2 regions of the Streptomyces sp. NPDC097981 genome follow, and region 1 is predicted to be linked to the other one. Evidence: riboswitches for the same ligand, from Rfam matches in the RefSeq annotation. Region 1 holds a riboswitch; the other holds the start of a gene.
What was found. A riboswitch is a leader RNA that binds a small molecule or an ion and turns the genes downstream of it on or off. The one in region 1 is predicted to bind guanidine.
Positions count from the first base shown of each region.

Region 1 (3,392 bases):
CGAGGCCGCGACGGCCTCCGCCAGGACCTCCCTGGTCCATTTGACCCCCTCCCGTTCGAAGTGGGAGACGTCCACGCCCAGCTTCCGCATGCGGTCGTGAACGTAGCGCCGCGAACCCCCCTTCGGGTCGACCCCCAGCTTCCGTAGCGCCTCCGTCAGCGTGTGCGACGTCGTCGCCGCCTCCGTGAGGCGTTCCCTCGTGTACCGACTGATCGGCATCTCGGCCCCCTCCGCTCCCGGCTGCCCGTGCGGCCCTCGCACGGAGTATCGGACCGGCAGTCGGACAGTTACGGGCCCTTTCGTCCGATAAGCGGAACGGCCCGCGCCAATTGGTGCGGGCCGTGGAGGGGCGGGCGGCGGTCTAGATGCCCAGGTCCTTGATGATCTTGGCTACGTGGCCGGTGGCCTTGACGTTGTACAGGGCGCGCTCGACCTTGCCCTCCTCGTCCACGATCACCGTGGAGCGGATGACCCCGGTCACCGTCTTGCCGTACAGCTTCTTCTCGCCGAACGCGCCGTAGGCGGTCAGGACCTCCTTCTCCGGGTCGCCGACCAGGGTGACCTTCAGGTGCTCTTTCTCGCGGAACTTCGCCAGCTTCTCCGGCTTGTCCGGGGATACGCCGATCACGTCGTAGCCGGCCTCGGCCAGCACCGCGAGGTTGTCCGTGAAGTCGCAGGCCTGCTTCGTGCAGCCCGGCGTCAGCGCCGCGGGGTAGAAGTACACGATCACCTTGCGGCCCTTGTGGTCGGCGAGCGAGACCTCGTTGCCGTCCGCGTCGGGCAGGGTGAAGGCGGGGGCGGTGTCGCCCGGCTGGAGTCGCTCACTCATGTCAACAGTCTCCTCGGGAGGGGATCGGTACGGTCCGAGACTAAGCTGACAGACTGTTCATGGTGGGCTACGCCCCCCACGACCGAGCACGACCGACCATGACGACGACGGAGGCAGCGCGGTGCCGGAAGCCAGGACCCCCGCACAGATCGAGGCGGACATCGTCCGCCGCCGCGAGCAGCTCGCCGAGACGCTCGACGAGATCGGTGTGCGCATGCACCCGCAGACGATCATCGGGGATGCGAAGGCCAAGGTCGCCTCGACCGTCGACCACACCGTCGGGCGTGCCGTCGTCGCCGTGAACCGTCTCGTGACGGATGTACGGGACGGCCTGCGCCACGAGGACGGTGCCCCGCGCTACGAGCGGATCGTGCCCGTCGCACTGGTCGCGGCGGGTGTGGTCGGCCTGCTCGTCGCGTCGGCGCGGCGCAAGCGCTGATGGCCCCGCGGCGCACGGACCGGGCGCGGACGGGTAGGTTCGTTGCGTGAGCGACAACACCAACACCACCACCCACGACAAGCTGCCCATCCGCATGCTGCACGACCGGGTGCTCGTGAAGTCCGATTCGCCGGAGGGCGAGCGGCGTTCGGGCGGCGGCATCCTGATTCCGGCGACCGCTGCCGTCGGCAAGCGGCTGGCCTGGGCCGAGGTGGTCGCGGTCGGGCAGAACGTGCGCAGTGTGGAGCCGGGGGACCGGGTGCTGTACGACCCTGAGGACCGGGCCGAGGTCGAGGTGCGGGGTGCGACGTACGTGCTGATGCGCGAGCGGGATCTGCACGCCGTGGCCGCGGAGCGGCTGGAGGGGTCCGAGGACTCCACCGGGCTGTACCTCTAGATCGTCCCTTTGTGAGAAGGGCCGGTGACGGGCGTCACCGGCCTTTTTCGTGGGTTTTGCTACGGTGGCGGGGAACCCCGACGAGACGCGCCGTACCGGGTAGCCGTGGCTGGATGACAAGACGACGCACCCCGTTCGCTCTCGTTCCGGAGGTGCCCGTCATGGCCTGGGTTCTGCTTCTCGTCGCCGGTCTGCTTGAGGTCGGCTGGTCGATCGGTATGAAGTTCACCGAGGGATTCACCAGGCTGTGGCCCAGTGTGTTCACGGGTGCCGGGATCGTCGCGAGCATGGTGCTGCTCTCGTACGCCGCCAAGACCCTGCCCATCGGCACCGCGTACGGCGTGTGGGTGGGCATCGGTGCGGCCGGGGCGGCGGTGCTCGGCATGGCGGTGCTGGGGGAGCCCGTCACCGCCGCCCGGATCTTCTTCATCTGCCTGCTGCTGGCCGCCGTGGTGGGGCTGAAGGCGACCTCCGGGCACTGATCTTCCGGCCTTCTGGTCTTCCGATCTTCCGTCGTACCGCTATTCCACGTATTGCGACGGTGGGCGGCGGCGCAGGCCGCCGGTGACCCCGCCCAGGGTGCCTGCGGTCGTGCCGGTCGTGGAGCCCGCGTCGGTCCCGTCTTCCGTGGTGTCGCCTTCCGTGGTGTCGCCTTCCGCGGTGTCGCCCTCCGTGGTCTGGCCCTCCGTCCGGCCGCCCTGGTTCTGCCCGCCCGTCGGCGGCGTCGGCCGGTTCGGCCGGTTCGGCCGTCTGGGCCGTGCCGGGGTTTCCGGGGATTCGGGGAACTCGGAGGCGCTCTCGTCCGGCGTCGGCTCCGGGCTGTTCGGGATGAACGGCGGCGGGGACGCGACGGCGCCCGGCTGGAGTTCGAGGTCGAAGTCCAGGGGTTCGCTGCCCTCCAGGGCCGTCTTCGTGTACTGCGCCCAGATGCGGGCCGGGTAGCCGCCGCCCCCGATGCGGGGCTCGCCGAGCGCGCCGTAGAGGGATTCCAGGGTGCCGGTCTCGGGGTCCTGGCCCATCATCGCGACGACCGTGACCAGGTCCGGGGTGTACGCCGCGAACCACGCGGCGCGGTCCAGTTCGGCGGTGCCGGTCTTGCCGGCGGCCGGGCGGCCGGCGGCGAGGGCGGCCGTGCCGCTGCCGTTGTCGACGACGCTGACCAGCATGGACGTGGTGGTGTCGGCGGCTTCGCGGCTGACGGCCTGCTTCGGGGTGCGGTCGGGCAGGTGGACGTTGTCGCCGCCCTTGGTGATCTTCTCGACGAAGGTGTACGGGGTGTAGCGGCCGTGGTCGGCGAGGGTGGCGTACGCCTGGGTCATGTCCAGGACGCTGGCCTGCATGGTGCCGAGTGCCATGGCCGGGCTCGCGACGAAGTTCGGGGTGTTCTCGGGGATGCCGAGTCCGATCGCGGTCTTCTTGACCCTGGCGGTGCCGACGTCGACGACCATCTGGGCGAAGACGGCGTTGACCGAGAGGTCGGTGGCGGTGCTGACGGTGATGTACCCGTAGGACAACTGGCCTTCGTTCTCGGGGGCGTACGGGATCCGGGTGCCGACGACGCGGCGCTTGTTGTCGCCGTTGTAGAGGGTGTTGGGGGTGATCCGGCGGCCGTCCTGGGTGTGGGAGCCGTTCTCCACGGCGGAGGCGAACACGAACGGCTTGAAGGTGGAGGCCACCTGGTAGTCGTGCCGGGTCGCGTTGTTGACGTACTGCTTGGTGTAGTCGAT
Region 1 is NZ_JBEORW010000022.1:33,273-36,664, reverse strand. It holds gene ABTY04_RS21700 (HNH endonuclease signature motif containing protein) at 1-219, opposite strand, end outside; gene bcp (thioredoxin-dependent thiol peroxidase) at 362-829, opposite strand; gene ABTY04_RS21690 (DUF3618 domain-containing protein) at 951-1,268, shown strand; gene ABTY04_RS21685 (GroES family chaperonin) at 1,363-1,665, shown strand; guanidine-III (ykkC-III) riboswitch at 1,717-1,796, shown strand; gene ABTY04_RS21680 (DMT family transporter) at 1,827-2,147, shown strand; gene ABTY04_RS21675 (transglycosylase domain-containing protein) at 2,187-3,392, opposite strand, start outside.

Region 2 (3,392 bases), on a different contig from region 1:
ACCATCGTGGTGGGAATCGACGGATCCCCGGAGAGCCTCGCCGCATCCGACTGGGCCGCACAGGAGGCCGTACGCCGCCACGCGCGCCTGCACTTGGTACACGCCTGGCTGTGGCAGCCCCTCGCCCACCCGTACATCCCCGACCGGCAGACCGAAAGCGACCGTGCCGACGAGGTCCTCCGCCGGGCCGAGACGGCGGTGACCGCGCAGCATCCGGATCTTCCGGTGTCCGCGTCCGTGGTCTCGGACGCCGCGGTTCCCGCGCTGCTGCGGCTCGCGGAGGAGGCCGGGATGCTGGTGATCGGCACGCGCGGCCACGGTGCGCTGCTCGGCTTCCTGCTGGGTTCGTACGGGCAGCAGATCATCGCCGCAGCCCCCTGCCCGGTGGTCTCGGTGCGCCGCACCGCCGCCGACGCCGGCCTGCCCCGGACCGGTGAGATCGTCGTCGGCCAGCAGGGCGGCGTGGACGAGAGCCGCGCGGTCCTCGGCTTCGCCTTCGAGGCGGCAGCGGCCCGGGGCGCGAGCCTGCGCGTGGTACGGGCCTGGAGCCTGCCGCCGGAGTACGCCTACAGCCCCGGCTCGATGTGGATCGCCGAGCGGTTCGGCGGGCTGGAGCCGTACGAGAAGGCAGCCATGGAACAGGCACTGGAACCGTGGCGCCAGAAGTTCCCGGACGTGCCGGTCACCGAGCAGGTCGAGATGGGCAGCGCGGGTGAGGTGTTGCTCTCTGCCGCCGCCGGCGCGGAACTTCTCGTCGTCGGCCGCCGCGTACGCCACTCCGCCGTCGGCACCCGGACCGGCTCCGTGGCCCACGCGGCCCTCCACCACGCACCTTGCCCTGTCGCAGTGGTCCCCCACGACTAGAGCCCCGTCGGTTCAGCGGTTTCACCAGGATGCTCGACCGGTCCTTCCACCGGCCCCACCGGCCCCGCCGGACCAGAGGGCGGCCGGTTTCGTCAGCCGTGACCGGTCACGTCCGCCAGTACGTACCCGCACGGGAATCGACGTGTACGAGATGCCGGCCGACGCGCACCACCTGATACCCCGTACCGGCCCAGGAGCCGGTGTCGCCGTCGTCGGCGGGCAGTGGGGTCCAGATCTCCAGGAAGGTACTGCCGTCCGTGTTGGTGCCCCACTCGATGAGGTTCGCACCCTCCCACCGGAAGGCGCCCGTGTCCTCGCCGGGCTCGCCCTTCAGGTGATGGAAGTGCACGCGCGAGCCGTCGAAGGACGTGGTGCCGGCAAAGCCCCGGCTGTCGGCGAAGTACGGACCTGCCTGCAGCCACACCACCTCGCGGTCTTCCACCAGGGGCCCGCCGTTCCGGCTGATGCCGCGCCGCAGCCACGCTCCCCGCTCGGGCACCGGGACGCCCGGCCCGCCCGCTGCCGGAAGGGCTCCGAGGGCGCCTGCCGGCTCAGGCATCGGCGGCGGCGGTGTCGTCCACGGCCAGCAGCGAGAGCTCGATGTTCCCGCGGACCGCCTGCGAGTAGGGGCAGACCGCGTCCGCCCGGTGGAGCAGGGGCAGCAGGTCGGCCGCCTTCCACCCCGGCAGGGAGACCGTGAGGCCGACCGCGAGACCATAGCCCGCGGGCGTGTCCGTGGCACCGAGCTGTACCTCGCACGCGACGCGCGCGGCCGATGCATCCGCCCCGAACTCGGCAGCGACCTCGGCCAGCGCAGACGTGAAACAGGCGGCGAACCCGGCCGCGAACAACTGCTCGGGGTTGGTGGTACCGGGCACCTTCTTGCGCGGCGGGGCCAGTCGGACGTCGAGGCGCCCGTCGTCGGTGACCACCGATCCGGTACGGCCCCCGTCGGCGTGTGCGGTCGTCCGGTAGAGGGTGCGGGTCAGCGGCACGGTCATGTGGTCAGCCCATCTGTGCGACGAGGGAACGCCGCCCGGGGCCGGACAGCGCTTCGGCGCCTGCCGGTGGGACGGCGCCTGGCGCGTCGTCGTGCATGACCGGGTACGGCGCGTCTCGTCCGGGGCCCGGGGACCGGGCCGCCGGACAATCTAGCACCGGGGCTCCCGCTCCCTCCGCGCCGCTCCGGGGACGGGGCCGTTGAACACCCCGCCGAGCAGGGTTGCGACGCCGTCGGCGCGCAGCGCCCGGCCGGTGGTTTTCGCCGTCCACGTCTCGCCCGGTGATCTCGCCGATGGCGTACACGTCTCCGGTGGTCCCCACCATCGTGATCATCATGACGACGGCCATCGCCGGTCCTCGTCGGTGCGGCCGCAGGGCCTGCTGCTCCGGCCGGCTCGGTAACGGGAGGCCGCCGAGTGGTCTCGGGCGGGCGTGTCACGGACCGGGTCCGGCCTCTGGTGAGGGATGTTCTCCCCGACGATCGGCGAGTGTGCGGAGGTGTCCCGATGGAGGCGAGCGATGGCGGGCGTGATCAGCCCGAGTCCACACCCCGGCGGCCGGCGGAGCCTCCGAAACGGCCGGCTCCTCTGAGGCGCTTGCCGGCTGCCGTGGGTTCCGTCGTCGCGTCGGGGCCGCCGCCGGGGCCGACGCGTCCGGAGTTCTGGCGCAGCCCGTTGCGGGGGCCGTGGCTGACGGCCGTGTTCGGGCTCGTCCTGCTGGTCGGGATCACGGTGCTGTTCGTGACGGGCCTGCTGTCGTACGCGGCGTACAACCCGGACCTGGCTCCGGTCAACGACCAGACGCCCGACAAGGGGTGGCTCGGCTTCTACCTCTTCTCCTGGCCGACCTCGCCGTACTGGCTCTACCGGCTGACCCAGGGCGTGCACGTGGTCCTGGGCGTCGTCCTCGTACCGGTGCTGCTGGCGAAACTGTGGTCGGTCATCCCCAAGCTGTTCGAGTGGCCGCCCGTGCGGTCGGTCAGCCACGGCCTGGAGCGCCTGTCCCTGCTCCTGCTGGTGGGCGGCGCCGGCGTCGAGTTCGTCACCGGCATCCTCAACGTGCAGCTGCACTACATCTTCCCGGGCTCCTTCTACGTCCTGCACTTCTACGGGGCATGGGTGTTCATCGGCGCCTTCGTGGTGCACGTGGCATCGCGTCTGCCGCGAGCGGTCCGCGCGGTGCGGGCCGGACCGGTGCAGCCGCAGGCCGGTACGGAGGAGGCGGCCGGGCTGGTCTCGCCTCGTCCGGCGCTCCCGACCATCTCCCGCCGGGGTGCCCTGGGCATGGTTGGCCTGGGGTCCCTGGCCCTGCTCGTGGTGACGGCCGGGCAGAGCGTGGGCGGGTGGTGGCGCCGGACCGCGCTGCTCGCCCCGCACGGCCAGGATCCCGGTTCCGGGCCCAACGGCTTCCAGATCAACAAGACCGCGGCATCCGTCGGCATCCGGCCCGGCGACATCGGCCCCGCCTGGCGGCTGACCGTACGGGGGCCGGGCCGTCAGGTCATCCTCACCCGGGAGGAACTGCTG
Region 2 is NZ_JBEORW010000007.1:216,160-219,551, reverse strand. It holds gene ABTY04_RS09885 (universal stress protein) at 1-864, shown strand, start outside; gene ABTY04_RS09880 (hypothetical protein) at 971-1,423, opposite strand; gene ABTY04_RS09875 (Ohr family peroxiredoxin) at 1,416-1,865, opposite strand; guanidine-III (ykkC-III) riboswitch at 1,946-2,008, opposite strand; gene ABTY04_RS09870 (molybdopterin-dependent oxidoreductase) at 2,463-3,392, shown strand, end outside.
Region 2: it holds a riboswitch for guanidine, as region 1 does, so the genes downstream of both, ABTY04_RS09875 (Ohr family peroxiredoxin) here and ABTY04_RS21680 (DMT family transporter) in region 1, are expected to answer to the same signal.